Regions from separate parts of the Microbulbifer sp. Q7 genome, predicted to be linked through region 2. Evidence: predicted binding sites of a transcription regulator. Region 2 holds the regulator's gene; each other region holds the start of a gene.
The links. The regulator LexA, encoded in region 2, represses DNA repair genes until DNA is damaged. The targets are predictions, from matches to a motif close to ACTGTNTNTANANACAGT.
Positions count from the first base shown of each region.

Region 1: a site for LexA is predicted at 5,698-5,715, ahead of AU182_RS01120 (VRR-NUC domain-containing protein). Genes of this name have one in related genera too.
Region 3: a site for LexA is predicted at 4,950-4,967, ahead of AU182_RS11050 (YebG family protein). Genes of this name have one in related genera too.

Region 1 is NZ_LROY01000001.1:286,232-296,601, forward strand. Features, by position in the region: gene AU182_RS01100 (DUF885 family protein) at 1-1,414, shown strand, start outside; gene AU182_RS01105 (GFA family protein) at 1,541-1,942, opposite strand; gene katG (catalase/peroxidase HPI) at 2,003-4,180, opposite strand; gene AU182_RS01115 (zinc-binding dehydrogenase) at 4,551-5,579, opposite strand; gene AU182_RS01120 (VRR-NUC domain-containing protein) at 5,773-7,440, shown strand; gene AU182_RS01125 (ATP-dependent DNA helicase) at 7,437-9,941, shown strand; gene AU182_RS01130 (CLCA_X family protein) at 9,954-10,370, shown strand, end outside.
Region 2 is NZ_LROY01000002.1:868,401-878,770, forward strand. Features, by position in the region: gene AU182_RS09260 (ATP-binding cassette domain-containing protein) at 1-505, shown strand, start outside; gene AU182_RS09265 (universal stress protein) at 585-1,028, opposite strand; gene AU182_RS09270 (hypothetical protein) at 1,228-1,773, shown strand; gene topA (type I DNA topoisomerase) at 2,045-4,789, shown strand; gene AU182_RS09280 (DUF6586 family protein) at 4,853-5,386, shown strand; gene AU182_RS09285 (hypothetical protein) at 5,505-5,759, shown strand; gene lexA (transcriptional repressor LexA) at 5,847-6,455, opposite strand; gene AU182_RS09295 (TIGR00730 family Rossman fold protein) at 6,671-7,321, shown strand; gene AU182_RS09300 (DUF6763 family protein) at 7,426-7,758, opposite strand; gene AU182_RS09305 (TetR/AcrR family transcriptional regulator) at 8,029-8,685, shown strand; gene nagZ (beta-N-acetylhexosaminidase) at 8,788-9,801, shown strand; gene AU182_RS09315 (mechanosensitive ion channel family protein) at 9,910-10,370, shown strand, end outside.
Region 3 is NZ_LROY01000002.1:1,283,817-1,294,186, forward strand. Features, by position in the region: gene AU182_RS11015 (mechanosensitive ion channel family protein) at 1-196, opposite strand, end outside; gene AU182_RS11020 (2OG-Fe(II) oxygenase) at 189-1,112, opposite strand; gene AU182_RS11025 (LEA type 2 family protein) at 1,389-1,886, shown strand; gene AU182_RS11030 (hypothetical protein) at 2,037-2,402, opposite strand; gene AU182_RS11035 (sigma-70 family RNA polymerase sigma factor) at 2,443-2,997, opposite strand; gene AU182_RS11040 (DUF6249 domain-containing protein) at 3,010-3,834, opposite strand; gene AU182_RS11045 (DUF924 family protein) at 4,179-4,838, shown strand; gene AU182_RS11050 (YebG family protein) at 4,976-5,272, shown strand; gene AU182_RS11055 (MAPEG family protein) at 5,409-5,801, opposite strand; gene AU182_RS11060 (amidohydrolase family protein) at 5,834-7,120, opposite strand; gene AU182_RS11065 (amidohydrolase) at 7,120-8,562, opposite strand; gene AU182_RS11070 (hypothetical protein) at 8,843-9,154, opposite strand; gene AU182_RS11075 (YchJ family protein) at 9,315-9,713, shown strand; gene ppnN (nucleotide 5'-monophosphate nucleosidase PpnN) at 9,907-10,370, shown strand, end outside.

The DNA of each region.
Region 1 (10,370 bases), on a different contig from region 2:
GGTACACGTGCTTGAGGATGCAGAAAATTATCTGTCCCGTTTGCAGGCTGTAGAATTGAAATTCGCACAGTTGCTTGACGATCTCCGTGTGCGCGAGGAGCGCGGTATCGTTCCTCCGCGCTTTGTAATCCAACGGGTGCTCGATGAAATGCGCGGATTCGTGGAAACCCCGCCGAAGGAAAACATTCTCTACGTATCTCTGCAAAAAAAGCTTGATGAAGCGGAGGCTATCCCCGCCGAAGATCGCGCTGCCGCCCTGGCGAAAGCCGAAATTCGTATTCAGGATTATGTCTACCCGGCCTACCAGGACCTGATTGGATACTTTGATAATCTTTCCGATCGCGCAGGCTCACAAGATGGCTACTGGCACCTGCCGAACGGGAGTGAGGCCTACCAGCTTGCACTGAAAATGTTTACGACTACCGATTACACCGCCGATGAAATCCATAACCTTGGCCTGTCGGAAGTGGAGCGCATCCAGGGCGAAATGCTGGATATTCTCGCCAGCCAAGGCATTAATACCGATGAGGGCTTTACTGCGGCGATGGCCGACCTGTCATCGCGTCCAGAGTTCTACTACGAAGACAGCGATGCTGGCCGCGCGCAAATTCTGGAGGATTACCAAAAGATTCTGGACGAGATCAACGCGGGGCTCGACGACGCCTTCCGTGTACGCCCGGAAGCGGGTATGGAAGTGGTAAGAATTCCGGAATTCAAGGAAAAGACTGCGCCCGGTGCCTACTACCAGCAACCGGCCATTGACGGCAGTCGCCCCGGGCGTTTCTTTGCCAACCTACACGACATCAAGGCGACACCGAAATTTGGCATGCGCACACTCGCCTATCACGAGGGCATTCCCGGGCACCACTTCCAGATCGCGGTGGCAATGGAGCTGGAAGGTATGCCGCTGATACGCCGTATGGCCCCATTTACCGCTTACACCGAGGGCTGGGCGCTGTATGCCGAGCAGGTGGCCTGGGAGCTGGGCTTCCAAGACGATCCGTTCGATAACATCGGCCGCCTCGGTGCCGAGCTTTTCCGCGCTGTACGTTTGGTCGTAGATACCGGGATTCACCACAAGCGCTGGACCCGAGAACAGGCAATCGAATACATGCTGATCAATACCGGTATGGCGGAGAGTGACGTGACTGCGGAAATCGAGCGTTATATCGTCATGCCAGGTCAGGCGACTGCGTACAAGATCGGCATGCTCAAAATCCTGGAACTCCGCGGGAAGGCCAAGCAAGCACTCGGTGAGCAGTTTGACCTCCGGGATTTTCACGATGTTGTACTGAAAAATGGTGCGGTGCCGCTGGATATTCTGGAAAAGATTGTCGACAGCTATATTGCAGACACCCGAGCCTCCGGACTCAATACCGCTACCAGCAACACTAAACGCGATAGCGCTGCATAACAGTACTGGCAATGCCAAATAGGTTCTGCGTGAGTCCTGGCCATTCAGGTAGTCACGCAGAACGTATTGCGGACAGTAGAGAGGCTACCCGGAAAAACTTGCCATAGCACAGGGTCATTTTTGCCGCTATTCCCTCTTGGGAAGTTCATCATCGATTTCCACAATACGCCGATCATAGAAAAAATGTGCATTGGATTGAAATGCCGTAGGCAACTCACCGGGATTACATTTCCGAAATAACAATTGCGACACCAACTTCCACCCCATGGCATTGGTGTTGTACAGCACATCACCGCAGCGTTTGCAAAATACCCGCTTCATTCTCTTGCTGGGATGCTGGTACTCGACCACATTTTCCTGCCCCTGCGCGATCTCAACCTTCTCAGGCTCCCAAGCAATAATCGAGTGGTAAGGTACCTGTAACAACTCGCGGCAATCCTCACAGTGGCAGAAAGCATGTACTTTCGGGTCGCCCGTGATGGTGACTTCCACCGCGTGACAGTCGCAACGCACTTTACTGGTCCGCATCTTACATTCCCTGTTTTTTGCAGAATTCATCCATAGACTCGGTCCGTTTCACCCACCATCTCATGCACGCAGGTCAAACCGGTCCGCATCCATGACCTTCGCCCAGGCTGCCACAAAATCCTCTACGAATTTTTCCCGGCTGTCGTCCTGTGCATATACCTCGGCATAAGCGCGAAGTATGGAGTTGGAGCCAAATACCAGATCCACCCGCGTTGCGGTCCACTTCACCTGATCCGTGTTGCGGTCGCGAATTTCGTAAAGGTTTTTGCCAACCGGCTTCCAGGTATTCCCCATGTCTGTCAGGTTCACAAAGAAATCATTGGTCAGCTGGCCCTTGCGGTCCGTGAAGACACCGTGGGCGGTGCCGCCGTAATTGGTGTCGAGCACGCGCATGCCGCCCACCAGTACGGTCATTTCCGGTGCGGTAAGGCCCAGTAGCTGGGTGCGATCCAGCAACATTTCTTCCGCTTGAACCACATAGTCTTTCTTCAGCCAGTTGCGATAGCCATCGTGCAGTGGCTCCAGCACCTCAAAGGCCTCCGCGTCGGTCATCGCGTCGGTGGCATCGCCGCGGCCGGGGGAGAAAGGCACGGTGATCGCAACACCTGCCGCCCTGGCTGCCTGCTCTACCCCGAGGTTGCCGGCCAGCACGATGGTATCCGCCAAACTCGCACCACTTTCCGCAGCGATGGGTTCCAGCACTGACAAGACTTTAGAAAGGCGCTCCGGCTCGTTGCCAAGCCAGTCTTTTTGCGGCGCCAGGCGAATGCGCGCACCATTTGCACCGCCGCGCTTGTCCGAGCCGCGATAAGTGCGCGCACTGTCCCAGGCGGTGGCCACCATTTCCGCAATGCTCAGGCCACTGGCGGCGATCTTGGCTTTTACCGCATCGACGTCATAGCCGGTACTGCCGGCGGGTACCGGGTCCTGCCAGATCAGGTCTTCCTGAGGCACATCCGGGCCGATATAGCGCGCTTTCGGGCCCATGTCGCGATGGGTGAGTTTGAACCAGGCGCGGGCAAAGGCGTCTGCGAGCGCGGCCGGGTCTTTGTAGAATTTCTCGGAAATTTTGCGGTATTCCGGGTCCATCTTCATCGCCATATCGGCGTCGGTCATGATCGGCGTGGTGCGTATCGAGGGGTCTTCGACGTCTACCGGCTTGTCTTCCTCCCGGATGTCCACCGGCTCCCACTGCCAGGCACCGGCCGGGCTTTTCTTCGGCTCCCACTCGTGGTTGAGCAGCATCTCGAAGTAGCCGTTATCCCACTGCGTGGGATGGGTGGTCCAGGCACCTTCCAGGCCACTGGTGACCGCATCGCGCCCGACACCGCGCTTGCTCTTGTTGAGCCAGCCAAAGCCCTGGTCTTCCAGCTCACCCGCTTCCGGTTCCGGGCCGAGCAGCGCAGCATCACCATTGCCGTGGGTTTTGCCCACGGTGTGGCCGCCGGCAGTGAGAGCCACGGTTTCTTCATCGTCCATGGCCATGCGGGAGAATGTGACACGCACATCGTGGGCGGTCTTGATTGGGTCCGGGTTGCCGTCCACGCCCTCCGGGTTCACGTAGATCAGCCCCATCATTACCGCCGCCAGCGGGTTTTCCAGGTCGCGCTCGCCGGAATAGCGGCTGCCCTCACTACCAGTAGGCGCCAGCCACTCTTTTTCCGAACCCCAGTAGGTGTCGATTTCCGGGTGCCAGATATCCTCCCGTCCAAAGCCAAAGCCGAAGGTTTTCAGACCCATGGATTCGTAGGCGATGGTGCCGGCATAGGCTATCAGGTCTGCCCAGCTCAACTTGTTGCCATATTTTTTCTTGATCGGCCACAGCAGCCGGCGGGCCTTGTCCAGGTTGCCATTGTCGGGCCAGGAATTCAGTGGCGCGAAACGCAGGTTGCCGGTTCCCGCGCCACCACGCCCATCGGCAATGCGATAGGACCCGGCCGCATGCCAGGTCATCCGAATCATCAGGCCGCCATAGTGGCCCCAATCCGCCGGCCACCACGCCTGGCTGTCGGTCATCAGCGCGTGCAGGTCTTTTTTGAGTGCCGCGTAATCCAGCGTTTTGACCGCTTCCCGGTAATTGAAGTCGGCGCCCATCGGATTCGGCTTGCGGTCGTGCTGGTGCAATATGTCCAGATTCAGTGCCTTCGGCCACCAGCCCATTACCGATGCGCCGCTGTTCGTGAGGGCACCGTGGGCAACCGGGCACTGGCCGCGCGACTGTGTTGTGCTTTCCGTCATGGTCCGAATCCTTTTGCTGAGCGATCAATGCGTGTTATTTGTTTAGGCCAATTGCAGATGGCTGCGCGGATGCAGCCGCACCTTGCGCTAGCCTTTGACAGCTCACTATGGCGCCACTCGCCGGTGCCGGTGTCCGCTTAAGCGCCAGAATTTCCCGGCCAGCGGCCTGCGCCTTGCCACCAAGAAAACGAAAACCTGTGCATACAGTTATCCACAACCAGGTTCCCCACAGTTTCGCGGGATAGACCTGTGCATATCTACTGGATATCCCGCAGCGGGCCAGTGGTGCCGTCGACATGGCTGTGGCGGTTAAATTTGCGGCAGCAGACGCGGCAAGATCCAGAGGGCGACCTGCCGCTGGTGAACTGGCTCAGTGCTCGATCGTCAGCACCACCTTGCCCACTGAAGCACCACTGCGCAGATGTTCGATGGCCTCGTGGGCGCGGGCAAACGGAAACTCACACCCCACATGCGGAGCCGGCAGGCCCAGCCCAGCGCAGCCATCCAGTAATTCCTCGAACAGGGCCTGCTCCTGCCACAGCCAGATGAGGTTGAAGGCGAGCACGGATTTATTGCTGCTGATCATGTCCATCACGTCGTAACGTGGGCGTTTTAGGTACAGCCAGGCCGCCTTGAGCCAGTTGGGTTTGTCGCCGGGAGTGAATTCGGCCGCACCGAATACCACCAGCCGCCCGGTGGGTGCCAGGGCGGCGAAGGACTGCTTCTGGATTGCGCCGCCGATGCCATCGAGTACCGCGTGTAGCGGTCGCCCGTTCAGTTGTGTGTGTAGTTGTTCGGCAAAATCGTTGCCACGTAGGATGACTTCGGAAAACCCCTGCTCGGCGAGAAACGCGCGCTTGCTTTGGGCGCTGACGGTGCCGATGGGGATGGCCCCCATCTGCGCGGCCATACGCATGGCCTGCAAGCCGACGCCGCCGGCGGCGCTCTGGATCAGCACCACCTGCCCGGGCTTTACCGCCCCAAGTGTGGCAAGGGCGTAGTAAGCGGTGAGGCTCTGCGCGGGAAAGGCGGCGCCTTCGGCGAAGCCCCAGTGTGCGGGGATTTTCCGGCAGTGTTGCGGCGGCACATCCACCACCGTGGCATAACCGCCGAAACGGGTGCAGCCGTAGACCCGATCCCCCACCTGCAAATCGGTAACGGCACCTTCGCCGAGAGCGGTGACTACACCGGCAAATTCCAGCCCGGGAATAAAACTGCCCTGCGGGGTTGCGGAGTAGAGTCCGGTGAGCGCGAAGATATCCGCGAAGTTCAATCCCACGGACTTTACCGCCACACGAATATGCGCACCGGACAGCGGCCCGAGCGGCTCATCGACCAGCTTCAGGTTACTGATAGCGCCCGCCTTTTGCGTGCGCCAGACTTGCCGGGTTTGCTGCATGAAGACTTCCTTCCAGATGTACTGTGTTTTTTGCAGGGTAACGGTAGCGGGGCACCCAACACCAGCGGACCGGATATGTCCCGCCGGTCGGTCGCCGGTTTGTTCACGTTGCGCGAGTGCTGTATAACCATACAGCACTGGGCGATAATGCCGCCCACCGCTTGAGCACACTCCCAGATATCTGAATTCCCCCATGGCCGATCCCGTCGAACTGGCACCGGACTACTACCTCAGCAACTTCCACGCGCTGGTGGACTTTGTGGTGGCGCGTTATGAAGCGCTGCTGAGCGACGACGAACGGCAGTTCTACCGTCAGTTCCGGGCGCTGACGACCAACAGCCAGCGTCTTTACGTGCGCCTGCTATCGCGCAAGGGCGTGCCCTCCTCCGCCGGCGCGCTGTTCCGGCAACACAAGCTGGCTTACGGGGAGATCAGCGATCTGCCCGCGGCGGTGGAAGAACTGGTGATCAGCGGCCTGTTGCAGCGCAACCCGTCGCTGGCACTGGCCGAAATCCTGCCGCTGTTTACCAAGCACGAACTGCTCGCCAGCAGCCCCGAGCCGCTGCCCAAAACCCTGAAACGCCCGGCCGTGGAACAGGCGCTGCTCGCGCAGCAGGCGGCGCCCATTCAAAACGCCCTGACAGTGGACGAACCGCTGGTGGCGGTGCAGGCGGCGGCGCACTTCGAAACCTTCAAGCTGCTGTTTTTTGGCAACCTGAACCAGGACCTGACCGACTATGTGCTGCGGGACCTGGGACTGTTCCGCTATGAACGCTACCCGCTCGAGCGGGAACAGCTGCCGTTTAAGGACCGCGCGCAGATCGAACAGCACCTGCGTTATTACGACTGCCTGGCAGAAGCCGAGTGCGCGCTGGCCGCCGATGCGCCCGCGATCAATGCACTGGCGGCGCAGCTCCCCGCCGGTATCGACGGCGACCGCACCCTGCACCGACGCCTGGACCGGCTACGCCTGACCCTGGCGCGACAACTGGAGCGGCTCGATGCACTGGATGACGCCGATGCGCTGTACCGCCTGTGTAGCCGCCCGCCGGCGCGGGAGCGGCAAGCGCGGATCGCGGTGGCCCGTGGTGAACCCGCGGCCGCGCTGGCCCTGTGTGCGGAGATCATCGCCAACCCGCACAACGAGGCGGAACGCGCGTTTGCACGGAATTTCGGGCACCGCACCGCGAAGAAAATCGGCGACGGTGATACCTGGCCGGCACCGCGCCGACACAAACCGCCAACGGACACCGTCGCGCTGCCCCCTACCGGGGCGCGGGTAGAACTGCTCGCCGCGGAACACCTTGCGCCAAGCGCCTCGGACGATCACTGCTTCTACGTGGAAAACACCCTGTTTAACGGGGTACTGGGTCTCGCGATCTGGGACATTCTGTTCGCGCCGGTGCCGGGGGCTTTCTTCAATCCCTTTCAGGTAGCGCCGAGCGACTTCCGCACCCCCGATTTTTATCCACAGCGCAGCGCCGCACTTGAGGGCCGCCTGGCAGAACTGGCGCGGGGAAACCTGAACCGCTGGGTTTGGCAGCACTTTCACGAAAAGCACGGCATTGCCAATCCGCTGGTGGCCTGGGAAGCCTTGCCAGAATCCCTGCTGACGCTGGCGCTGGAGCGTATACCCACGGAACACTGGCTGGCGCTGTTCCGCCGCCTGCTGGGTGATATCGCCCATCACCGCAACGGCCTGCCGGACCTGATCCGGTTCCCCGCGGCGGGCAGCTACGAACTGGTGGAAGTCAAAGGCCCCGGTGATCGCCTGCAGCAAAACCAGCAGCGCTGGCTGGCCTACTTTGCCACGCACCAGATCCCACACCGGGTTTTGCATGTGGAGTGGGCAACGCCGTGAGTGAGTCTCCAGCAGAAGCACAAGAACAAACCGCGCTCGACACCACGCTGCAACTTTCCGTGGGCGAGCTGGTGGCCTTCGCCTGCCGCAGCGGGGACCTGGTGGGCGAGCCCTCCGGCGGGCCCACCGCACAAGAGGGGATACGCGCGCACCAGCGACTGCAGAAAAAACGCCCCGCGGGCAGTGAAGCGGAATACCGCCTGCAGGAAACCGTGGAGCAGGACGGCCAAACCGTGGTACTCAGCGGCCGGGTGGATATCCTGCACCCCCAGCCGGACCTGCACCGCGCGGCGCAGCTGGACGAGATAAAAACCACCTATGTGCCGCCGCACAAACTGGCGGAATCCGCCCGCGACCTGCACTGGGCACAGCTGAAAATTTACGGTTTCTGCTACGGGCTGCAACAGCAGTTCTCCGCCGACACGCCGCTGGCGCTGCAGATGCTGTGGCACAACCTGAAGGAAAAAAAGACCTACCCCGAATCCCGCGAGTTCCGCTGGCACGAGCTGGAAACCTTCGCCCGAACCGCGCTTTCCACCTACCTGCAGTGGCACCGGCGCTGGCAGGCCCACCGACAGGCGGTGCGCGCCTCCGCGCGCGCACTGGCCTTTCCGTTTGCGGAATACCGGGCGGGCCAGCGCGCACTGGCGGTGGCGGCCTACCGCTGCCTGCGCGATGGCGGTGAACTGCTGGTGGAGGCTCCCACCGGTATCGGCAAAACCATCAGCACCCTGTTCCCGGCGATCAAGGCCGTGGGGGAAACAACCCTCGACCAGCTGATGTATCTCACCGCGAAAAATTCCGGCCGCCAGGTGGTACGGGAAACCGCCGCGCGGCTGCACGCCGGCGGGCTGACCCTGTCGGTACTGGAACTGCAGGCGCGGGACAAAACCTGTGCCTGCAATCTTGGCCTGTGCAGCCGCGACGATGCGGGTATCTGCCCGCGTACCCGCGGCTTCTTCGACCGGTTGCCGGAAGCGCGCCGCGCCCTGCTGGGGCGCCCGCTGCTGACGCCGGAGGTGATTGCCGAAGAGGCGGACCGCCTGCAGCTGTGCCCGTTTGCGCTGTCGCTGCAGATGTTGCCTTGGGCAGACCTGGTGGTGTGCGACTTCAACTACGTGTTCGATCCGCTGGTGCAAATGCACGGCCTGCGCGACGCGCGCCTGCAACGCGCGCTGCTGATCGACGAAGCGCACAACCTCAGCGACCGCGCGCGGGCCATGTTCAGCGCGAAACTCAGCCGCGCGGATAGCCGCCGTGCTGCCGCCGCCTGCAAGGGTTCCCACCCCGCGCTGCAGCGCGCTATTCAGTCGTTGGTGCGCGCACTGGATAGCTGGGTAGAGCAGCGGCGGGAATCGGGGCAGCAGGCCGCGCCGCCGGGCAAGCCAGAAAAGATTGAAAAAGTAGACGAGAAAAGAGTCGCAAGAGAAAACGGAAAAACAACCGAACTGTGGATCACCGCGCTCGCCGATGGCGCGCCCCACAAGGTGAGCGCGGCGGTGCACAAGGTATTGCTGGTGGTGAGCCAGTTGTGGGAGCAGTCGCAGGCACCACCGGAAGCCATTGTCGACTGGCTGCGGGCCCTGTTCCGCTACCAGACTGTGGAGCAGCTGGCGGCAGAGCACCACCGCTGTATTACCCGTGCGCAACACCTGCCAAATCGCGACAGCCGCTGGCGGGAGCAGGAAATTGAACTGCTGTGCCTGAGTGCCGCCGACTACCTGCAACAGGCCTACGCGCTGTTTCACAGCGTCATCGCGTTCTCTGCCACCCTGCGCCCGCCGGGCCATGTGGTTCGGCAACTGGGGCTGCAGGCGGAGGCGCCGTATCTCGCCCTGCCCTCGCCGTTTGCGGCCGAGCAACTGGGGCTGTTTGTGTGCCCGTTTGTAGACACCCGCTACCGCGCCCGCCAACGGGCCAGTGACACCCTGGTGGAAATGATTGCGCGCACCTATCGCAGCCGCCCGGGCAACTACCTGGTGTTCTTCCCCTCCTACCGCTTTTTACAGCAGGTGGCCGAGCGCTTTGCCGCGCAGTACCCGGAAATTCCGCTGGTGCAGCAGGCTTCCGGCAGTTCCGATTCGCAGCGCAGCGCTTTTCTGGACAACTTCCAGAGTGGCCGCCGCAGTCTGGGATTTGCCATCATGGGAGGCGTGTTCGGCGAGGGCGTGGATTACGTGGGCGAACAGCTGGTGGGCACCATTGTGGTGGGTGTGGGCCTGCCGCAGGTCAACGAAGAACAGGAACTGCTGCGCGCGGCCTGCGAACAGCGGGGCGAAAACGGTTTCGATGCGGCCTACCGCTACCCGGGCCTGACCCGCGTGCTGCAAACCGCCGGCCGGGTAATCCGCAGCGAGAGCGACCGCGGCGTGGTCATCCTGGCCGACAACCGTTTTGCCGATCCGTTTTACCGCGCGCTGTATCCGCAGCACTGGCACCCGCAGACCTGCAATAATGGCCACGCACTTTCCGCCGCCCTCGATCATTTCTGGAATGGGTAAATCGCAAACGCCATGGGTTTAGACCGCACCTTTTACCGCCGCAGCCCGCAACAGCGACCGCAGCAAAACGTCACCTTCAACGATGTGCGCAAGCGTTTTGATTTTCGCTCCATTGCCATCGGCCGCTGGGTGACCGAAGCGGAAAAAGCGCGCGCGGCGGGCCTGTTTTACGATGCGCTGGTCGACCTGATGACGATACTGCAGGGGCCGGAGTTGCTGGTCTCCCTGCGCGGTACCCTCGCTTTCCAGTACGGCACCGGCGGCCGCCCCGGTGTCTCCGCCCATTACGAGCCGGCGACGCGCACCTTTGCCCTGGCCAAGAATGCCGGCCCCGGTTCCATCGCCCACGAGTGGTTTCACGCACTGGACCATTACCTCGCGGACAAGGCCTTCAGTGATGCATCCGGCAAGCGCTTTGCCTCCGAGGCC
Region 2 (10,370 bases):
GGAATTGCTGGAGCAATTGCTGATGGATTTCTCCGGCACCGTGCTGCTGGTGAGCCACGACCGGGCCTTTCTGGATAATGTGGTGGAAAGTTGCCTGGCATTCGAGGGCGATGGCATCGTGCGCGAGTATGTGGGCGGCTATCACGATTTTGTGCGCCAGGGGGGGCGCTTCATCAGTGCTGAAGACCAGCTGAAATCGCGCAAGGCCGCGGAGGCCAAGGCAGCCGGCCCGGCCGACAGTCCGCCCGCGGTTTCACCTGAGGCAACGCCCAAGGCGCAAAAAGCCAAAAAGCTCAGTTATAAATTGCAGCGCGAGCTGGACGCGCTGCCCGCAAAAATTGAAACCCTGGAAAATGAAATAGCGGCAATGGAAAAAGAGGTTGCGGCGCCGGATTTTTATCAGCAGGACAGCGAGAAGGTGCAGGCCCGCTTGCAAGTACTGACCGATTTGCAGCAGGCGCTTGATGACGCGTTTGAGCGCTGGGCAGAGCTGGACAGCCTGTAAGCCATCAGGGGTGACCTGTGCACAGGTGGGGGCATGCACAAGCGGGGCGCAGCTGCCCCCGCTTTGCGATCGCTCCGCGCTATTCGTTGGGCGAGTGCACCCGCACTGCCAGCACATCACAACCGGCACCGTGTAAAACACCGTTGGCCGTGGATCCCAGCAGCAGCGCCAGTCCATGGCGGCCATGGCTGCCGATTACGATCAAATCGCAACCGGATTCCTCCGCCAGACGGTGAATTTCCGTGGCGGGCTGGCCCAGCACCACATGTTGGCGGTCAGGGGGAATGTTGAGGTTGGCGGCGGCCTTGCTTAATTGCTCCTTGGCCTGGTTTTGCAGCTGCTCCTGCACCTCGGAAAGGTCCATTGGTACGTCGCCGCCATAGGCAAACGTCAGTGGCTCGATGATGTGGGCGAGGCTCATCTTCGCGTTGTTATGGGCGGCAAGCTGGGCGGCTCGATCCAATACCTGAGAGGATTCTTCAGAGAGGTCCAGTCCCACCAATATGTTGTTATACCCTGACATTTGGGCTCCCGCGGTCTGGTTAGATATCAAAAAATACCGGGAAATATTGAAACCCCGGTGCTTCTATTGAGTCTACTTTAAAAAAAACAGACTTGACACAACCGCCGACTTGCAGGGAAATGCGCGCCTGCACAAGGGTTTAGCGGCGGTTTATTGGTCGTTAGCACCACAATTCTCAATTTGACATGGAATTACGCTCATGGCCAGCTGGCTGCCTATTGTCATCATAATATTTGCGATTGCCCTGGTGATCGGGCCGGTGGTCTGGCTGAAGCCCAGTAGCCGGGATCGCAAGCTTGCAGAGCTTCGCCAGCACGCGGCAGCTTCCGGACTCAAAGTGCAAATGCAGCCGTTGCCGAAATCCCAGGACGCGGGTAACGCGGCGGTGTATTCCGCCCAGTGGCGCAATCCGCGACGGCTGCAAACGGGCTGGGGACTGGAATTGCAGCGCATGTCCCACGAGATGAACTTCAACGGCGTGTGGGACTGGCGCAACGGCCGTGAAGCCCCGGAGGTGGCCAAGCCACCACTGAAAGAATTTCTTGAAATGCTGCCGGCAGATGCCACGGCAGTCTATGCCAATGACAGTGGATTGGGTGTGCAGTGGCGCGAACGCAGTGGGAACGGCGGGTTGGCGGCGCTGCAGAAGGCGCTGGATACCATGCGGCCGGTAATAGAAGAAGCGATTCGGCAGCAGCAATCGCGCTCGGAGGATGCCGGCGATGAGAGCGATTCCCTGAGTTAACGCTGCGCCTTGCCGGAGTGGTCTATTTTTTACCGACCACTCGCGCTCTGGCACCTCCGTTGGCCGTGCCGAGCGCTGCCGCAGTAGTACTGAATCGCCGGTCAGAGAGGCGGGCACAGACGGTTAATCAACACACAATTGGCTCATCAATTTGTGACGCTTGCTTGACCGCACCGGGGGCGAAGCATATATATTCGCGCAGCGCACCGTTGAAAACGGCTGCAGCCCCCGGTGCGAAAGCAGTAAATTTTCTATTAAAAATCAAAAGCTTATGGGTAAATCACTGGTCATCGTCGAGTCGCCGGCGAAGGCGAAAACGATCAACAAGTATCTCGGAAAAGACTTTGTGGTGAAGTCCAGCATTGGTCACATCCGGGATCTTCCCACTGGGGCATCGAACAAGCAGCCGGTGGACGCCAAGGAGCGCGCGCGCCGCGCTGCGGAAACCCGCAAGCTTTCTCCCGAACAGAAAGAGATCTACAAGCGCAAGAAAAGCCGCGAGCAGCTGATCCGGCGCATGGGGATCGACCCCGACCACAACTGGGAAGCCCACTACGAAATCCTGCCTGGCAAGGAAAAGGTGGTGGATGAACTGCGCAAACTCGCCGCCAACGCTGATCACGTCTATCTCGCAACGGACTTGGACCGCGAGGGGGAGGCCATTGCGTGGCACCTGCGGGAAGCCATTGGCGGTGACGAGCAACGGTACCGCCGGGTGGTGTTCAACGAAATCACCAAATCGGCGATTCAGGAGGCGTTTCAGGATCCGGGCCCCCTGGATATCGATCGGGTGAATGCACAGCAGGCGCGGCGTTTCCTCGACCGCATCGTGGGCTACATGGTTTCCCCGCTGTTGTGGGAAAAGGTCGCGCGCGGACTGTCGGCAGGCCGTGTTCAGTCGGTGGCAGTGAAACTGGTAGTGGAGCGCGAGCGGGAAATTCGGGCGTTTATTCCCGAAGAGTACTGGACCCTGTTTGCGGATACGCAAACCGCCAAATCTGACGCCCTGCGCCTGGAAGTGAAAAAGCAGGCCGGTGAGGCCTTCAAGCCCACCAACGAAGAGCACGCCATGGCGGCGCTGAAGGCGCTGCAGACCAGCGACTTCACGGTGAGCGCGCGGGATGACAAGCCCACCAGCTCCAAGCCTAGCGCACCCTATATCACCTCTACGCTGCAGCAGGCTGCCAGTAATCGTTTGGGCTTTAGCGTAAAGAAAACCATGATGATGGCCCAGCGGCTTTATGAGGCGGGCTACATCACCTACATGCGTACCGACTCCACCAACCTGAGTGCGGAAGCGGTGTCCTCGTTGCGCGAGTTCATCGAAGAAAATTACGGTGACAAGTACCTTCCGGAAAATCCGAATCGCTACAGCAGCAAAGAGGGCGCACAGGAAGCGCACGAGGCGATTCGTCCGTCCGATGTGCGGGTGAAACCCAACATGCTGTCGGGCATGGAGCGGGATGCCGAGCGCCTGTACACCCTGATCTGGCAGCAGTTTGTGGCGTGCCAGATGACACCGGCGCAGTTTACCTCGACGTCTGTGGTGGTCACGGCAGGGGACTTCGAATTGCGCACCCGCGGTCGCGTTATCCGCTTCGACGGCTTCCTGAAGGTGGCGCCGGCGCAGAGCAAGAAAGACGAAGACCTGGTATTGCCGGACATCAAGGTCGGTGAAAAGCTGAACCTGAAAAAGCTCGATCCCAAGCAGCACTTCACCAAGCCTCCCGCGCGCTTCAGCGAAGCGGCGCTGGTAAAAGAGCTGGAAAAGCGCGGTATTGGCCGTCCATCGACGTACGCATCCATTATTTCCACGATCCAGGATCGCGGTTACGTGCGTCTGGAAAACCGTCGATTCTACGCGGAGAAAATGGGTGACATCGTCACTGATCGCCTCAGCGAGAGCTTTACCGACCTGATGGACTACGGATTTACCGCCAGCCTGGAGGAGTCCCTCGACTCGGTTGCAGAGGGCAAGCGGGGCTGGAAAGACCTGCTGAATGATTTCTATGCCGGTTTCAGCAAGCGTCTCGAAGTGGCGCAGGATAAAGAAGGCGGCATGCGCCGTAATTCGCCCACGGATACGGACATTGAGTGCAGCCAGTGCGGCCGCCATATGCAGATCCGCACCGGTTCAACCGGCGTCTTTCTGGGCTGCTCCGGCTATGCGTTGCCCCCCAAGGAGCGCTGCACCAACACCATGAACCTGGTGTCTGGTGAAGAAGCCGTTGACGCCGATAAAGATGAAGAGGCGGAAACACGCCAGCTGCGCGAGAAGCGCCGTTGTGGCAAGTGCGGCACGGCAATGGACAGTTATCTGGTGGATGAACAGCGCAAGCTGCACATCTGCGGTAATAACCCGGACTGCCCCGGCTTTGAAGTGGAAAAAGGCACTTTCAAGATCAAGGGCTATGACGGTCCGCTGATCGAGTGTGACAAGTGTGGGGCGGATATGCAGTTGAAGTCCGGCCGTTTCGGCAAGTACTTCGGCTGTACCAGCGAGACCTGCAAGAACACCCGCAAGCTACTGAAGAGCGGCCAGCCGGCACCGCCCAAAATGGATCCGGTACCCATGCCGGAGCTGCCCTGCGAAAAAGTGGACGATACCTACATTCTGCGTGACGGTGCCTCCGGTCTGTTTCTGGCGGCCAGCCAGTTCCCGAAAAACCGTGAGACACGCGCCCCGCTGGTGAAGGAACTGCTGCCACACAAGGACGAGATCGACCCGAAATACAGCTTCCTGTTTTCGGCGCCCACGGAAGACAACGAAGGCCGCGACACGGTGGTGCGGTTCAGCCGCAAGACTCAGGAGCAGTATGTCCAGAGCGAGGAAGAGGGTAAGGCCACCGGCTGGAAGGCCTTCTATCGCGATGGCAAATGGCAGGTAGACGCGCCGGCGAAGAAAGCACCCGCCAAGAAGAAAGCTGCGGCGAAAAAAGCACCGGCTAAAAAAGCGGCCGCTAAAAAGGCACCAGCCAAGAAAAAGGCCACCACTAAAAAATCCCCGGCCAAGTAATTGGCCGGTTACTCTGCTCAGCAGGTCGTTGTAAGAAACAGGGAGAAATAGGGAGTATGCAGGTTGAGTAATCCCTATACCGGTAGCGTTGCGTCAGCACTGCGCAAAGCCCAGCTGATCCTCCAGGCCCCCGTCCCGGGTGAGGCGGCAGACAGTCAGCAGGCGCTGCTGGAAAGTGCTTTGCAGGAAGCGGCGCTGATGCAGCTGTGGCGGGCCTACAAAGCATTTCTTGCGGAGCAGGGGCAGCAGCTCCAGCTGGGGTTCCGAGCCGGGGCCGAGCCGGATACTGCGCAGGCACTGGCGCAACTGGTGTCAGCGCGCGGTAAGTTCAGCGCCGAAGTCAATGAGCTGGTGAGCCTGTCGGAAAACCCGGAAAGCTGGTTTCAGGGCATGCAGGCCGCCTGGGAGGCCCTGTGGCGGCCGGCAGGTACGGAAGCGGCTCAGTCTGAAGGCGCCGCGGGCGTGCAGACCCTGATCCCTGTGCAGCAGCTTGACCGAGCAGCCCCTGAGCCCCTGAGCCGGGATCTGCTGATGAAGTGGCTGCGCGCGCTGAACGAGCTGGTAGTGCGCCAGCGGGCCCACGGGCAGGAGTGGTAAGCCCACCCGAGCTGGATTCGGGTCTGTCCTCTGATTAATCACCCCTCCCTGTGATACACTGCCAAAAATCGCGCCGGCTGGTGGCAGGCGCTTCCCGGGAAGATAAGTGGAGAGATGAATGTCTTCTGAGACCTACGAAATCATCGAGTTGTCCAATGGTGATGTGGCGCTGCGGCGTGCTGGTCACAAAGATGATCCGTTGGTGCGTATCCATTTTTCTGCCGAGAGCCTCGATTTTCTGCGTGAGCACAAAGTGACCATTGCGCGCGCCATGCTGGAGGCAGGTATCGAAGCGGTACAGGAAATCAATGCCCTGGAGCCAGAGCCTTTTGAAGAAGAGGACGTGGATTTGACCGAGCACACGATCCATTGATGCCGGTTGATTCGGACGCATAAAAAAACAGGGCCAAGGCCCTGTTTTTTTATGCGTCGGCGTTTGCCGTAGTGCGCTGCACGTTTATCAAACCGGGTTTTGCCGGATAACACCCACAGCCAACCCCTCAATGGCAAAGTTGCGATCACGCATGTCAACTTCAATTACATTGAAGTCTTCGTTCTCCGGCAACAGCTGAACCGTCGCCTGGTTACCGCGGCGCTTGAATCGTTTCACTGTCACTTCGTCCTCGATTCGCGCCACCACGATTTGGCCGTTGCGAATGTTGTCAGTCCGCTGCACCGCCAGCAGGTCGCCGTCGAGAATACCCGCATCCTTCATACTCATACCGTGCACCCGCAGTAGATAATCCGCCGGAGGGTGGAAAAACTCGGCGGGAATCTCACAATATTCCTCAATATTTTCCTCTGCCAGCACCGGGTTACCAGCGGCAACACGGCCGACAATGGGAAGGCCGGTGTGGTGGTCGGGGATACGGATACCACGGGAGGCGCCGGCGACCATCTCGATGGCACCCTTGCGCGCGAGCGCCTTCAGGTGTTCTTCCGCCGCATTGGGGGAGCGGAAGCCGAGTTCCTGGGCAATTTCCGCGCGGGTGGGGGGGTAACCGGTGTCGTCCAGGTACGTTTTGATCAGCGCAAGTACCTGGGCCTGGCGGGCAGTGAGGTTTGTCATGGGCAGTTCCTGTTATTCGAGATCTTCCATCCCGATTTCCCGGGGTCTGTATTTTTATACAGTTGCTGTGATTATATACAGATTTGCTGAAGCCGCAAACGCCGGGTGGATTGCGGGAACTGCTAGACTGTAAGCGGGTTTGGTGTATGGGGTTTGGTGTGTATCGCTGACATTGCCCATGCGCTTCGCCAGGCATACGGATAAGGAGCAGGCATATGCTGGATGCAAAAATGCCCGAAGCATGGCGAGTGCTGCGTATTCAGTCTGAACTCGTGGATGGCATCGAGCGGCTGATTACCCTCAAGGGTGCGGTGACCGTGTTCGGGAGTGCGCGGTTTCCCGAAGAAGCCGCAGAATATCAGGAGGGCCTACGCCTTGGGGAGTTGCTGGCCCGTGAAGGGGTGCCGGTGATAACCGGCGGTGGGCCGGGAATTATGGAGGCCTGCAATCGCGGTGCGTTTTGCCAGTCTGGGGAATCCATCGGGTTGAGCATCGAGTTGCCGCACGAACAACTGCCCAATGCCTATCTCGATATCAACCTGAATTTTCGCTATTTTTTTGTGCGTAAATTTATGTTCGTCAAACACGCGATGGGTTTTATTGCCATGCCCGGCGGCTATGGCACCCTGGATGAGTTATTTGAGGCACTTACGCTGGTGCAAACGCGCAAGGTCCGGCGCTTCCCCATTGTTCTGGTGGGGAAACAATATTGGGCAGGGCTGGTGGACTGGATGCGCAATACCGTGCTGACGCGCGGCTGTATTGATGCCGACGATCTGAGCCTGTTTACGCTGGTAGACACCGTCGATGAAGCGGCACAGATCATAATCGAGTTTATCCGCGAGTGTGACGGGGAAGCCCGTTAATCCATCGCCCATTTATCGGTATTTCAACGGCCCCTGTCTGCGGACACTATCTGCTGGGGGAGGCTGCAAGCCTGCGGCCGGTTTCGCGATCACCGGTTTCGAGATCAGAAGGAATCGTCGGTCCCTGGAAACGAGTCGCCCTCCAACCTGTCGATGGCGCTCTGCACCGGCGAAAGAATCGGGCTGCGGAACCCTGAGTCTTCTTCGTCCTGCATTTCTTCCGCGAGGATGCCGTAACCGGCATTGGCATTTTCCGGTTCCGCGGCGCCAATCACCGGCAGCCTTGGCCAGCTTTGAAAGTCGATTTCCCCCAGTGAACCGTCCAGGTACTGGATTTCGATGGTGCGGGACGGATGGTCTACGGCCACCACTTCGAACAAGTCCCCACTGTCGAAATTTTCAAACCAGCTACCAATTTCAGGAGCAATTCTAGCCATGATGTGGCCCTCCCGGGTCAATGCGTTGTGGCTCGGATTAACAGAGCCTCTGCACTCAATCTAGTGTGGAGGCGGGAGTCTCGGTAACTGGCAGGTCGCAAATGGCATGCAGTGTTACCTTGGCGCGTGACGGTGAGAGGTCGGTTTCACCCGTGGCGATCTTTCTGTGTCGACCAGTGAGCGCTGGTGGGCTGCCGCGCGGGGATGACTATGCTAGTCTCTCGGTTTAAACAAACGTTTTAATTATCAGTTTGAAACTGTGAGTAGGGCATGAGTCAGCTGGACACCGTCAACCGTATACTGGATGCCGCCGAGGTGCTGTTTGCCGAGCGCGGATTTACCGAGACCTCACTGCGGACCATCACCAGCACGGCGGGCGTGAACCTGGCGGCGGTGAATTATCACTTTGGTTCGAAAAAGGAACTGATACAGGCGGTATTCGAGCGCTTTCTGACCCCGTTTACGGAGAACCTGGATAAAGAGCTCAGCCGCCGGCAGGCCCAGCTGGAAACGTCCCCGGGGGAGCAATTGCAGGTAGATGACCTGCTCGACAGCCTGTACAGCGTGGCCCTTGCTGGCCTGGCAAAGGAGGGGAGAGACCCCAAGCGTTTTATGGGGCTGCTGGGCCTGGCCTACACCCAGTCACAGGGACACCTGCGCAGGTTCATCGTGTCCCGCTACGGGGCCAGCTACCGTCGGTTTGCCGGGTTGCTCGCCAATACCTTGCCGCACGTGGATCCGGTCACTTTTTACTGGCGGCTGTATTTCATGCTGGGCGCGACCATCTTTTCCCTGTCGAGCTTCGACGCAATCGAAGCTATCCTTCGGGAAGACTTCGGTGCCGAGAGCAGTCTCGACGAGACCCTGGCGCGGCTGGCCCCCGCCGCAGCGGCGATGCTGACGGCTGCGGAGCCCAAAGATACATAATCCCTCATTGCGACTTGTGGAAGTCAACGGACCCGATACTGCGGGCCTTCGGCGCAACAACTTCGCGGCAACAACATTGACTGAGAGTGGGAGCTGGAATTCATGTCCGATCAGATTGGTCCGGTGATGATTGATGTCGAGGGTACGGAACTCACGACGGAAGACCGTGAACTCTTGCGTCATCCGCAGGTTGGCGGACTGATTTTCTTTGCGCGCAACTACCACGATCGTCCGCAGCTGGAGGCGCTGGTGGCCGACATCCGCAGTGTGCGGCCAGGGATTCTGCTGGCAGTGGACCAGGAAGGCGGGCGGGTGCAGCGCTTCCGGGATTCCTTTACCCGTTTACCGTCCATGCAGGCACTCAGTGCGCGGGCGGATAGGCAACAGCTGAAAGACGTGGGGTGGCTGCTTGCGGCCGAGTTGCTGGCGGTGGGTGTCGACTTCAGTTTCGCGCCGGTGCTGGATGCCGATGACAACTTCTGCCGTATTGTTGGCGACCGGAGTTTCGCCTGTGACCCGCTGGCACTCGCGGCCAAAGCGCGCCCGTTTATGGCGGGCATGCACGAGGCTGGTATGGCCACCACCGGCAAGCATTTCCCGGGACACGGGCAGGTCCTTGAAGACAGTCACGAAGAGCTGCCGGTGGATCATCGCACGCTGGAAGAGGTGCTGGCGGCCGATGGTCAACCATTTGCCGAGAGTATTGCCGCTGGAGAACTGGAAGCGGTCATGCCGGCGCATATCCGGTTTGCGAAAGTGGATGAGAACCCGGTGGGCTTTTCACGCTTCTGGTTGCAGGAGATCCTGCGCAAACGGCTCGGCTTTGACGGCGTGATCTTCAGTGATGATCTCACCATGGAAGGCGCCGGCGCGGCCGGTGGGTATGCCGAGAGGATCCGGGCGGCGATGCAGGCAGGTTGCGATATGGGGGTTGTGTGCAACAACCGGCAGGGTGCGCTGGAAGTGCTCTCGGCACTGGAAGGTTACGAACCAAACCCAGAATCCAGCCGGCGGCTCGAGCGCATGCGCGGTAAGCCGGTCATTGAAAACTGGGCTTCGCTCGAACAGTCACCCCGTTGGCAGGCCACCCGGGCGTGGCTGGCATCCTGGATGTAAATGCGCAGAATAATGAGCCGTATTGCTGACTCTGCCAGATAACGTTAAGTCGGCAGAAACCGGCAGAAACTTATAAACCTTGAACATCGTCGACGTATGGAGTGATTTGTGGAGCAGGCTAAGGCGTTTATACGCTCCCTGGTGGGGGAAGATCGTTTCTGGATTGCTGAAGTTTTTCTGATTGTTCTCGCCACCGCCTTTGCGGCGTGGATGCTGGCGCTGTTTGTGGCGCGCTTGCAGGCGAGGGCGGAACGCACTGTCAACCCATGGGATGACGCCCTGTGCGGGGCCATCAACCCACCCGCATCCATTGTGGTGTGGCTGGTGGGGCTGTCGCTGGCAGCGGCGCGTGCCGGCAAGGCAACGAGCGCAGAAATTTTCAGTTACGCCGGTACCGTGCGTGAAATCGGCTTCATTGTACTGATTACCTGGTTTGCCCTGCGGTTTGCCAAGGCGGTAGAAACGAACCTTGCGGACCCGCGCTTCATGGGCAAGCCGATGGATGCCACAACGGTGCGTGCCGTTGGCAAGCTGGTGCGTGCTTCCATCATCATTACCGCGGCCATGGT
Region 3 (10,370 bases), 420 kb from region 2:
CGATGAAAAAAGGGATGTGTGCAAGGAAGCCTTCCCAGATGCCATCAAGGGAGGCCATCACCGTATCGACCACGTGGGACAGAGAGGAGGGTTCTACCTTTGCCAGCTCCAGGGCATCGGCAAGCTCCTTGGCCTTATCCGCGCCGTCCTGATTATTCTGGCCCAGCGGATTCGCTTGCAGCGGCCAGCTAGGCATCGCTTACCCGGTAATCGTGGAGGCGCAGCCACCGGGTGGCGATCCATTTCTCCCCCGCAATCACCGGACTGCCACCATGCAGCGTCAGGCGGTCAAGCTCTCCTTCATCATTGGCAAACGAAAAGAACAGGCCGCACCCTTTTTTGGGCATCACATCCAGGGATACTTTGGGGAACACCGTAGAACCGCCGGCCTCCACGTTGTTCAGGTACATCACCAGAGTGCCCACACGCTGGCCGCCACGCGCCAGTACTTTCTGATTACCGGGTTTCTGGGGGTTAAAGAAATCAAAGTGGGGCCGATACTCTGCCCCCTCCTGGTAGTGCAACACCTGTATTGGCTCACCACGACTCTCCGGCACACCCAGCAAACGCTCGATACGGGCCTCAATGGCGGCGATCAAAGGGGTAGCGCGCGACTCAAAATAGGTGCCAGAGCTGGTTCTTACGTCACCGAGATCGAAGGTGCCGCTTTCTGAATTCACTACCCGTGAGCGCTTGAGCCTGGGGCGTGATAGCTCAATCAGCGCATCGCACTCACTCTCGGACAGCAAATTGCCAAACAGCACCACATTCGGTCGCTGCATCGCCAGCAGAACTTCCACCTGCTGGTCCCCGAGGTCGTACAGGTTCTTTTGCGGATGAAACAAGCAAAAGCGACTGCCGTCATATTCCTCCTCTGTCGCAGCCTGAGGCGGGGTGACTGCAGTAGTGCCAGCATCAGGCTGGGCACCCGAACCTGCAGCCACATTGCCGCCAGCTGAATAGGCCGCAATACATTGCTCAACAGCACGCTCGATGGAGGGTTGGTACCCGGCTTTCAGCAGTGCATCCATCACATTCGCCTGACACTGGCCGCGCTCCACGGCCTGCTGCATCCACTGCTTCAAGTCAGGCTGAAGCTCTGTAAATTCCACAAGACACTCCTTTGCTCTCGCCCGGCCCATGCTGCGGGGCCAACTCGCGCACTGAGTATAGTCCGCCCCCTCTGCCCTATCGCGCGGCCCAGGTGCTGCCACTGAGCACCCCATCCCAGCGTTGAACCCACTGTCACTACCGGTGTCTACCCACCAGTCTGGGCAGGGAATGCCAACTCGCCAAGAATGGATAGCACCGGAATGCGATTCCGCTAGACTTGGTTTTTAACGACACGCCAAACCGGCCCTCGACGACCGCTGAACAAGGTGACCCGCTTGATCCGCTCACTCCGCCGCTACGCGCTCTGTGCGCTCCTGATCCCTTTCCTGGCTCCCGTCCTGGCACTGACCGGCTGCGCCACCCTGTCACCGGGCTTTGAAAAACCGGATGTGCAACTTACCGCGCTGGAACCCTTGCCCGGCGATCGCAGTGGCAACCTGCGCTTTCGTATCCACCTGCGTGTATTCAACCCCAACAACACGGACCTCGCGCTCTCCGGCCTCTACTACACGCTTAAGCTGGCCGGGCACAAGGTCGTGACCGGCACCTCCAATACCCTGCCGGTAGTGCCGGCGTACGGGCAGCAAGCCATCAGCGTGGATGCGTCTGCGAACCTTATGGGGTCTTTTATGGCGGCGGCGGAACTGATCCGGTTGCAGGGCAATACCGTGCCCTATGAACTGGAGGCCAAGCTGGGGCTGAAGGCATCGCTGCTACCCGCGATTCGGGTATCCAAGCGGGGGGAGATCCAACTGGGGCAATACCAGCGCTGATACCGCGCCAAGAGAGCGGCACGGCGGGCGGGGAAAGAAGACGGTGTCAGGGAAGGGACACGGGCTGGGCCGGCGAAATGCCAACCCAGCCGGGTCAGGAAAGGCACAAAAAGGCGGCGAGACTATCGACGCGAGACTATCGACGCGAGACTATCGACGCGCGGCTACGATACCGCCGGTCATGGCCGCCACGGAGCTGAGAATACCCAGCCCTACCAAGCTATACAGGCTAATGCTCTGCTCGGCCATGGCAGCCAGCGCTTCCTGCAACGGGAACTGCCAGCAGACGATAGCGGATGCCGCGATCACCGCCGCATACTGGTAACGCGTGGCACGACGCTCGGAACGCTTCGCCGGCACGGGCGGCAGATCCACCATCACGCGCTCACAGAAGCCGTCATCGTCCAGGTGAGGCTCGTTGAACTGCAGCTGCTGAGAAAGCCAGGTGTCAAAATCTGGCGAGTCACCACCGATAACACCGGACTCAGAGTGCACAACACCGCCTTTGATTACCATACCTGGAATACCTGCTGTATCACTTGTGGAATTTCTTGAATCAGCCACTGACTACCTCCTCCCGCCAGGCCTGCAGTAACGACTGCAATTTGGCCCTTGCGCGATTAACGTGGGATTTTACCGTGCCCAGCGGCAATTTCATAATTGTGGCCGCTTCCTCGTGGGAAAAGCCGCGCTGCATACACAGATGCACCGCCTGTCGCTGGGCGTCACTCAATTCCCCCATTGCCGAATTCAGGTCTCTGGCCATGCCCAGTTGCTGTGCTTCTTCGACACTTTCCTGGGCCTGGGCGCGGTCCACCGCCTCCTGATCCACCTCGGGCGTATTTTTGCGCTTGTGACTCATGACCAGATTGTAGGCGATGCGGTACAGCCATGTGCTGAAGCGCGCATCCCCACGAAACGCCGGCAGCGCCTTGTAGGCCTTGATGAAGGCCTCCTGCGCCATGTCGTCGGCAAGACCCTGATCGCCATTGCACAGCTGGCGGAGCGAGAATCGCAGCTGTGACTGATAGCGACGAACCAGCTGGGCATAAGCCCGCTGGTCCCCGTCTTCGACGACGCGCCTGATCAGATCCTCATCATTGAGGTCCATGGGTGGTAATCCTTAACCGGCCTGCTGGTGATCGAGTTTCCAGTTCCAATACCGGGCGACCCCGATAAACAGTGGTATCAGACCCAGGCTGCCAGCCCCAATACCCGAAGCGACCGTCAACCAGATGAAGATGGCAGCGCCCACCGCCATCAGGGTGAAACCGCGGTCTTTGGTGCTGGCGGCACGCTCGCCTTCCATAGCGTCCAACAGCTCCGGCGGAATATCACGCCCTTCCGCGACCATGCGATTGATGTTGTCCATCAGCAGCTGCTTCTTGCGGTAGCTGTTGCGGGTCACCAACCACACGATCATGATCGGGGTACCAAAGAGCGCGACGATCGCGACAATACCGATCAACCACTCCATATCCGGACCGCGGCTACGCTCTACGTGGCGCTCCCGATACTCACCGTGCTCGGCCCGGGCGCGCTCCACTTCGGCGCGGATGCGCTCGGCACGCTCCATATCCGCGTTGATACCGATACTGATATTGCGCGGCACCGAATTGAGCGCCTCTTCGACCACCAGCCCCTTCTCATCGAGAATCCCTTTCTCTTCGAGTTTCTCGTAGATACGGCGGGTAACCGCGCCACCAAACTCCTCGCCCAGATCGATCTGCACGTCGGCGCTCTCGCCATTTTCGTCGCGGGCGTGGATCCGCAGGCTGCCGTCTTCCTGGCGCAGGATCCGCACCTGTTTAGACACCTTGTTTTCTGCCGACTTCGCCGGTGCCTCAGGCGCAACCACCGGCGCCGGGGGTTGCGGCGGCTGCGGGGCTACCGCCTCATCGTCCTGTGCCAGCAAGCTGCCGGAAGCACCCATTGCCAGGGCCGCCACAAAGGCGCACGCCCAGCGAGGCTGTCGGTTACGCGTAGTTAATTCATTCGCTCTCATTGATGTTATCTCGCTCTTACTAATCTGACCGGCTGAAAAGGCCCACCTCGGGCCCAGGGTCTGTGCGACAGCAGCTTGTACATAATTTGGCCACCCTGTATCCGGGCGGCCATCTGCAGTACCTTCTACCAGACAGGCCTGCCGCACTGCTGTCACACGGCCGGGCTTTACCCTTCTCCTGATGGACGCAGCGGCGATCCGCTTTGGATGCAAAGCAGATGCAAAAATAATCAGGGAAACGGTCTTGTAACCCCCCGCAGCCACTTTATCACGCAAACGGGATACCTATGACTTCACACACCCCAGCCACCACGCCTCAACACAGCACCACCGCCACACCTACCTCGGTCCTCGAGTTCTGGTTTGGCAGTGACGAACTCCAGCGCGACCCGCCAGCACATCAGCGCGCACACTGGTTCCAGCGTAGTGACGAATTCGACGCCGAAATCCTCAACCGGTTTGGCAGTGCCATTGACGCCGCGCTAGCGGGCGCACTCGGGCACTGGACCGACTCCACCGAGGGCCGGCTGGCGATGATCCTCGTGTGCGACCAGTTCACCCGCAATGTGTTTCGCGGCACCGCCCGGGCATTTGCCGGCGATGCTGTAGCGCTGGAGATCAGCCAGGCCATGATCCGCAGCAACCAGCAACGCCAGTTAGCGCTGCATCAGCGCGCCTTTGTAGGAATGCCCCTGGAGCACTCCGAGCTGGCCGAGGTGCAGGCCCAGTCGGTGGCCTACTTCGACCAGTTGCGGCACGACTTCCCCGCGGACCGCCCCGGGGTGAGCGAGGAAGCGGCAAAAGCGGCCGAAGATTACTACCGCTTTGCCGTCGCGCACCGGCGGGTAATTGATCAATTTGGGCGCTACCCCCATCGAAATGCGGCACTCGGGCGGAAAAATTCTGCACAAGAACAGGAATGGCTGGATAATGGTGGCGGGTTTTAACACACCAGTGGATGACCGCATTGAGCGGTTGACACTGGATACCCATACAGATACTGTATATTCATCCAAGTCAAACAACACACGGTTATTGCCCGGCATCAGTCCGGAATCACTGTATAAGACAACAGGAGGCCCTTATGGCGGTAGTAGCGGTTTGGAAATGTGATAGAGACGGAGCCATGTTCGACAACAAGAAAGACGCCGAAGAACACGACAAGATGCTGGAACTGGCCGCCAACATTACCGCGCTGATTGAGCGCAATGTTGATGGTGTTTCCGAAGAAGCCTGTGAAGAAATCGGCCTGATGCTGGCCAAGCGCCGGGACGTACTGGCCAAGGCCTGCAAAGGCAAACCGGAAGCGCTGCTGGAAGAAGAGCAATCGGACGAGCAGGCAGACAGCGAAAACGTTACCCCGCTGGCAGCCAACCAGTAATGTAAACAAGCAATGGCCGCCCGCGCAGCCGGATTCCCCACCCGGCTGCGCGGAACGAGCCCCAGATTTCCACCCCTGTACTCTTTTCCACCCCTGTACTCTGCCCGGCTTGCCGGGCTTTTTTTATGAGAAGTGGTTAGAACGCAGCGGCGATATTGATTACCGCCAGAATGATAATCACCAGCCAGGTCAGTGAGGTGCCAATAAAGCGGCCGGGATGATAGCCGCCCCGCCCGGCAATCAAGCCGATCGCGTGCAGGAGCCGCCCCAGAACCAGGGCCCCACCCAGGCAATGCAGCCACAGGTGAGAAAGGCCATTGATCTCCGCAATCAGCATCAAAATCAGCGCCAGCGGAATATATTCAATCGCGTTGGCATGGGTGCGAACAACGATCTGCCCCTCTTTATCGCCACCGGTACCCAGACCCACTTTCTTGCCGCGACGAAAGGCCACCACCTTGAATGCCAGGGCGATCACCAGCAGCGCACACAGGCCCGCATAGAGCGCCGTCACTTGTAAACTCATCATCTCAGGGGTTTACTCCTATTTGTTGGTTTTTATTACTTCTTGTAGCCGTGTCCAGTACCGGCACCGGGGTGCAGATACCGATCGCGCAAGCGCGTTGAACGGTTTTCCAGAGATTGCGGTTTTCCGTCGATTACAACGAGCTCCGCAAAGCTGGTCACTTCCAGTGGATCGCCGCTCCACAGCACCAACTCCGCCGCACCCCCCGGCGCCAGCACACCACCCTCAAGGCCAAACACCTGGGCAACATTTGCCGTAATCGCACGCACGCCCTCTTCAAAAGGCAGTCCGTACGCCACGGCATTGCCGGCGCCCTGGCGCGAGAGGTAGCTGTTGTGGGTACCGGCATAGCCGGGTCCGCCAATTACTACGGTCACGCCCGCCTTTTGCAACAGTGCGGCGTTATCCAGGCGCGCGCCGAGCTTCTCAAACGCGGTGGGCGTATTGCTCATTGCGTCAATGACCACCGGAACCCGCGCGGCGGCCAGTTGCTCCGCGACCATCCAGCCTTCCGAAGCGCCCTCAATAATCAGCTTCAGATCGAACTGCTTTGCCAGCGCCAGCAGTTGCAGGATATCGCTAGCCCGGTTGGCATTCACCAGCAGAGATTGCTCGCCGCTGAGCAGCGGCTGCAGGGACTCAAGATCGGCAATGGAGAAATCGAGGTCTCGCCACTCGCCGCGGCGAACGGCATCGCGGTTGTCCGCGTATTCCTTTGCCTGTCCCAACGCGGCCTGAATCTGCGCGTATGCGCGCGCACGGCTACCGCCGGCCAGGGAAGCGCCGTATTCACCGTAATAGATTTTTTGCAGCAGTGCCCGATCCGTCACACTGTCAAAATCCCCGGTGAGCTTTATGCCAAAACCCTGACCGGCAAAAATCTTCTGCTGGCTATTGGGTACCACCACGGCGCGCGTAACGCCACCGGCGCGGTTGAACGGAATTAACGTGGAGTGCGGGTTGAAGGCGACTACCGGATTGAAACCGGCACCGATAGAGCTGTCTTCAATCGCGCCATCATTGGTCGACGCCGCCGCCCCGATTTCCGTAAGCCCCAGTTCGCTATTCGGTGCGATAAGGCCCGGGGTGACCACTTTGCCGCGGCCATCAATCACCAGGTCTGCCGTCATAGTGCCGAGATCATCGGCAATCTGCGCAATGCGGCCATCTTTGACCAGTACATCCCCGATTTGCAGGGTGCCCTGATCACTCAGAGTGATGACCTTTGCGCCCTTGATCAGCAGTGTTTCCGCCAACGCCACTGGCGCCGTGAAAAATACAGAGGCCAGCACACCCATCTTCAGCAACTGTTTCATTTTCATTAGCGCTCTCCTCCTTCTGGCAGACGCTCACCCTCGGCATCCAGAATCCCCAACTCAAAATCACTGTGCGGCTGTCGTTCGGGGTTATCGCGGTCGTACATCAAATTGCCATCAATAAAAACTTTTTCGGCTTTGCTGTAGACGCTGAACGGATTGCCAGACCACACCACCACGTCCGCCATCTTGCCTTTTTCCAGGCTGCCGGTGACGTCGTCAATACCGAGGGACTTGGCCGGATTCAGGGTCATCCAGACCGCGGCGTGGCGCGGCTCGATATGGAAACCGGCGCGCTGGCCTGCCACCATCGCCTTGGCAGTTTCCTCGTTGAGGTGCTGGATACCCACCGCAGAATCCGAATGGATCAATGCGCAGGCCTTGGCCTGGTCAACAATGGCAATATTGGCTTCGGTCATATCAAACGCTTCGTGCTTGAAGCCCCACCAGTCCGCCCACATGGCTGCACAAACGTTGTTCTCTGCCAGCAAGTCAGCGACCTTGTACGCCTCTACCGCGTGGTGGAAGGTGGAAATCTGAAATCCGAACTCCTCCGCCACATCCATCATGATGGCCATTTCTTCACCGCGGTAGCAGTGGTTGTGTACCAGGATATCGCCGTTCAGCACGCCTGCCAGGGTCTCCATCTGCAGGTTGCGGTCCGGCTCTTCCCCGCCATTTTTCTCGTAGTTATCCCACTTGTCGCGATAGGCGGAGGCTTCAATCCAGGCCTGGCGATAACCGGCCACGTTGCCCATGCGCGTTGAGGGCGCACTGCCCTTGCCGCCATAGACCCGCTTGGGGTTCTCGCCACAGGCCATTTTCAGGCCATAGGGCGCGCCGGGGAATTTCATATCCTGCACGCTGCGGCCGGGTACGTTTTTCAGAGTGACACCGCGGCCGCCAAACAGGTTGGCCGAGCCCGGAAGAATCTGCAGCGTGGTCACGCCGCCCGCCAGGGCCAGCGCAAACTGCGGATCCTGTGTCCACACGGAGTGCTCTGCCCACACCTCGGCGGTGTTCGGCGAGGTCATTTCGTTACCATCCTGGGAGGATTCAATCGCCGGTGCGGGGTAGTCCCCAAGGTGGGAGTGGACATCAATAATGCCCGGGGTCACCCATTTGCCGGCCCCCTCCACCACCATACCCTTCTTGGGGGCCTTCAGGTCTTCACCGATGGCTGCAATCTTGCCGTCTTTCAGTAATACATCCGTATTGTTCAGCTGTTCACCGGTGCCAGTTAACACGGTCGCTCCGCGAATCAGAACCGGGGCTGTCTCGTCGGCTTTATAGGTCGACGGGAATGCGCCCTGGCGCGCGAAATCGGCCCCGTCTGACTTGTCCTGTTTATCACCGCCGCACGCACTGAGCGCCACGGCCAGTACCGTACTGCCGGCCACGGCCAACAGACGTTGCCGCACATTATTCGAATCCAGAGTTGGCCGCATTGCCCCTCCTACCACTGCTGTTGTTATAGAAAATCAGATTGAAGATCAGCGCCCATGCTAGCAGCAATTCAGGAATCCGCCAGCACCGCACATGACGCGGCCGACCAGATGCTTTGGCCAATCGAGACAGTCAACGCAGGAAGTTTCTGTGGAGATAGATACAGGAGGTTACTGCAGGGGTAGAAACAGGAATTGATACGGGGAGTTGATGAAGAGAATTGACGCAGAGGGTTACACCCAGGAATTGAAGTAACGCCCGGGCGCAGCCCCAGTGCGGCGGTTAATAATGCAGCAGCTTGATAATCCGCTCGCCATTATCACACTCGCCCACCACTTCCGGTTCAGAGAGCTTTGAGCCCGCCTGGATAATCTTGTTACTGGGGTAGGAAACAAAGCAGGCGAAGTTAAAGTTCACCGCCCAGTTGCAGCGGATCAACCCGTCATCCTCATCGTAGAAGCGCTCCTGGCAAAAGCTCAGGTTAGGGCTCTGCCCTCCGCCCAGCTGCGGCTGGCCGGGGTCTTCCGTTTGTGCGCTGGTCACCAACGCCATCACGGCCAATAAAACGCCTGTAGACACAACCCAGCGCATCATCTCATACCTGCCTTTCGCCAAAACGGCGCCCGTTACTACTTTGAGCCTAGCAGGTACTGCGCCTATTTCCTCTCAAGACCCGACCAGTCAGTTTTTCACCGCCCTGTTATCATATACGGCACATGCCAGAGATCACCAAGCACCGGAGCCTGTACCGATCATGTCAACGCCCGCCACGTCTGCGTCCCCGCCCTGCCACTGTTGCTCCGGCAAGCCACTCGCGCAGTGTTGCGGGATTTACCTGAGCGGCCAAGTCTACCCCAATACTGCCGAGGCGCTGATGCGCAGCCGTTACAGTGCATTTGTGACCGGCAACCTGCCCTACCTGACAAAAACCTGGCACCCGGACACCTGCCCCGAGCTCAACAGCGACGATTTGACCACCCGGTGGCAAGGGCTCGAAGTGGTAAAAAGCAAACAGGGGCTGAAGAAGTCCATTGTCGAGTTTCGAGCCTGGTTTACCGATGGCGACACCGAGCGTGCGCTGCACGAAATTTCCCTGTTCAAGCTACACAAAAAACGCTGGGTCTATGTGGAACCGCTGGACAAGTGGCCGTAAATCGGCGCAAGCTGAACCCTCCGATAGATAAGGATTTGCGTGTCATTATTAGCCACATCGCCGTGCGTAATTCCGCCAGTGCCATAATGTAAGACCAGAGCAATCAATAATTTTGATTTATCGATAACAACTGTACGGTGCATGGCAGGTTCGAATTGCACGCTGAGTGCCGGCAGTATTGCTTGAGGATTGTATGTCTACCGATCTCGTTGATGCACAGGTATCGCCTACCGGGCAGTTTGACATTCTGTCCAAATACGAAATTAACAAGCTGGCCCGGCACAGCCATGGCCCGCACTATCAAATGTTCCGCAACTGCGCCCTGGCAGTTCTCAACTGCGGAAACTACATGGACGACGGTAAAGAACTGCTGGAGAAATACCGGGATTTCGATATTGCCGTAGTACCCACCGAGCGCAGCGTCAAACTTGAAGTGAAAAATGCCCCGGCCTCGGCGTTTGTCGACGGCAAGATGATCCAGGGCATCGCCGAGCACCTGTTTGCGGTGCTGCGTGACATCATTTACGTGAACAGCGAAATTACCGGAAACCCGCGCTATGACCTGGTATCGGCCCAGGGGGTGACCGATGCGGTATTCCATATCCTGCGCAATGCCGGCACTTTTGATGGCGACCGCACCCCCAGGCTGGTGGTGTG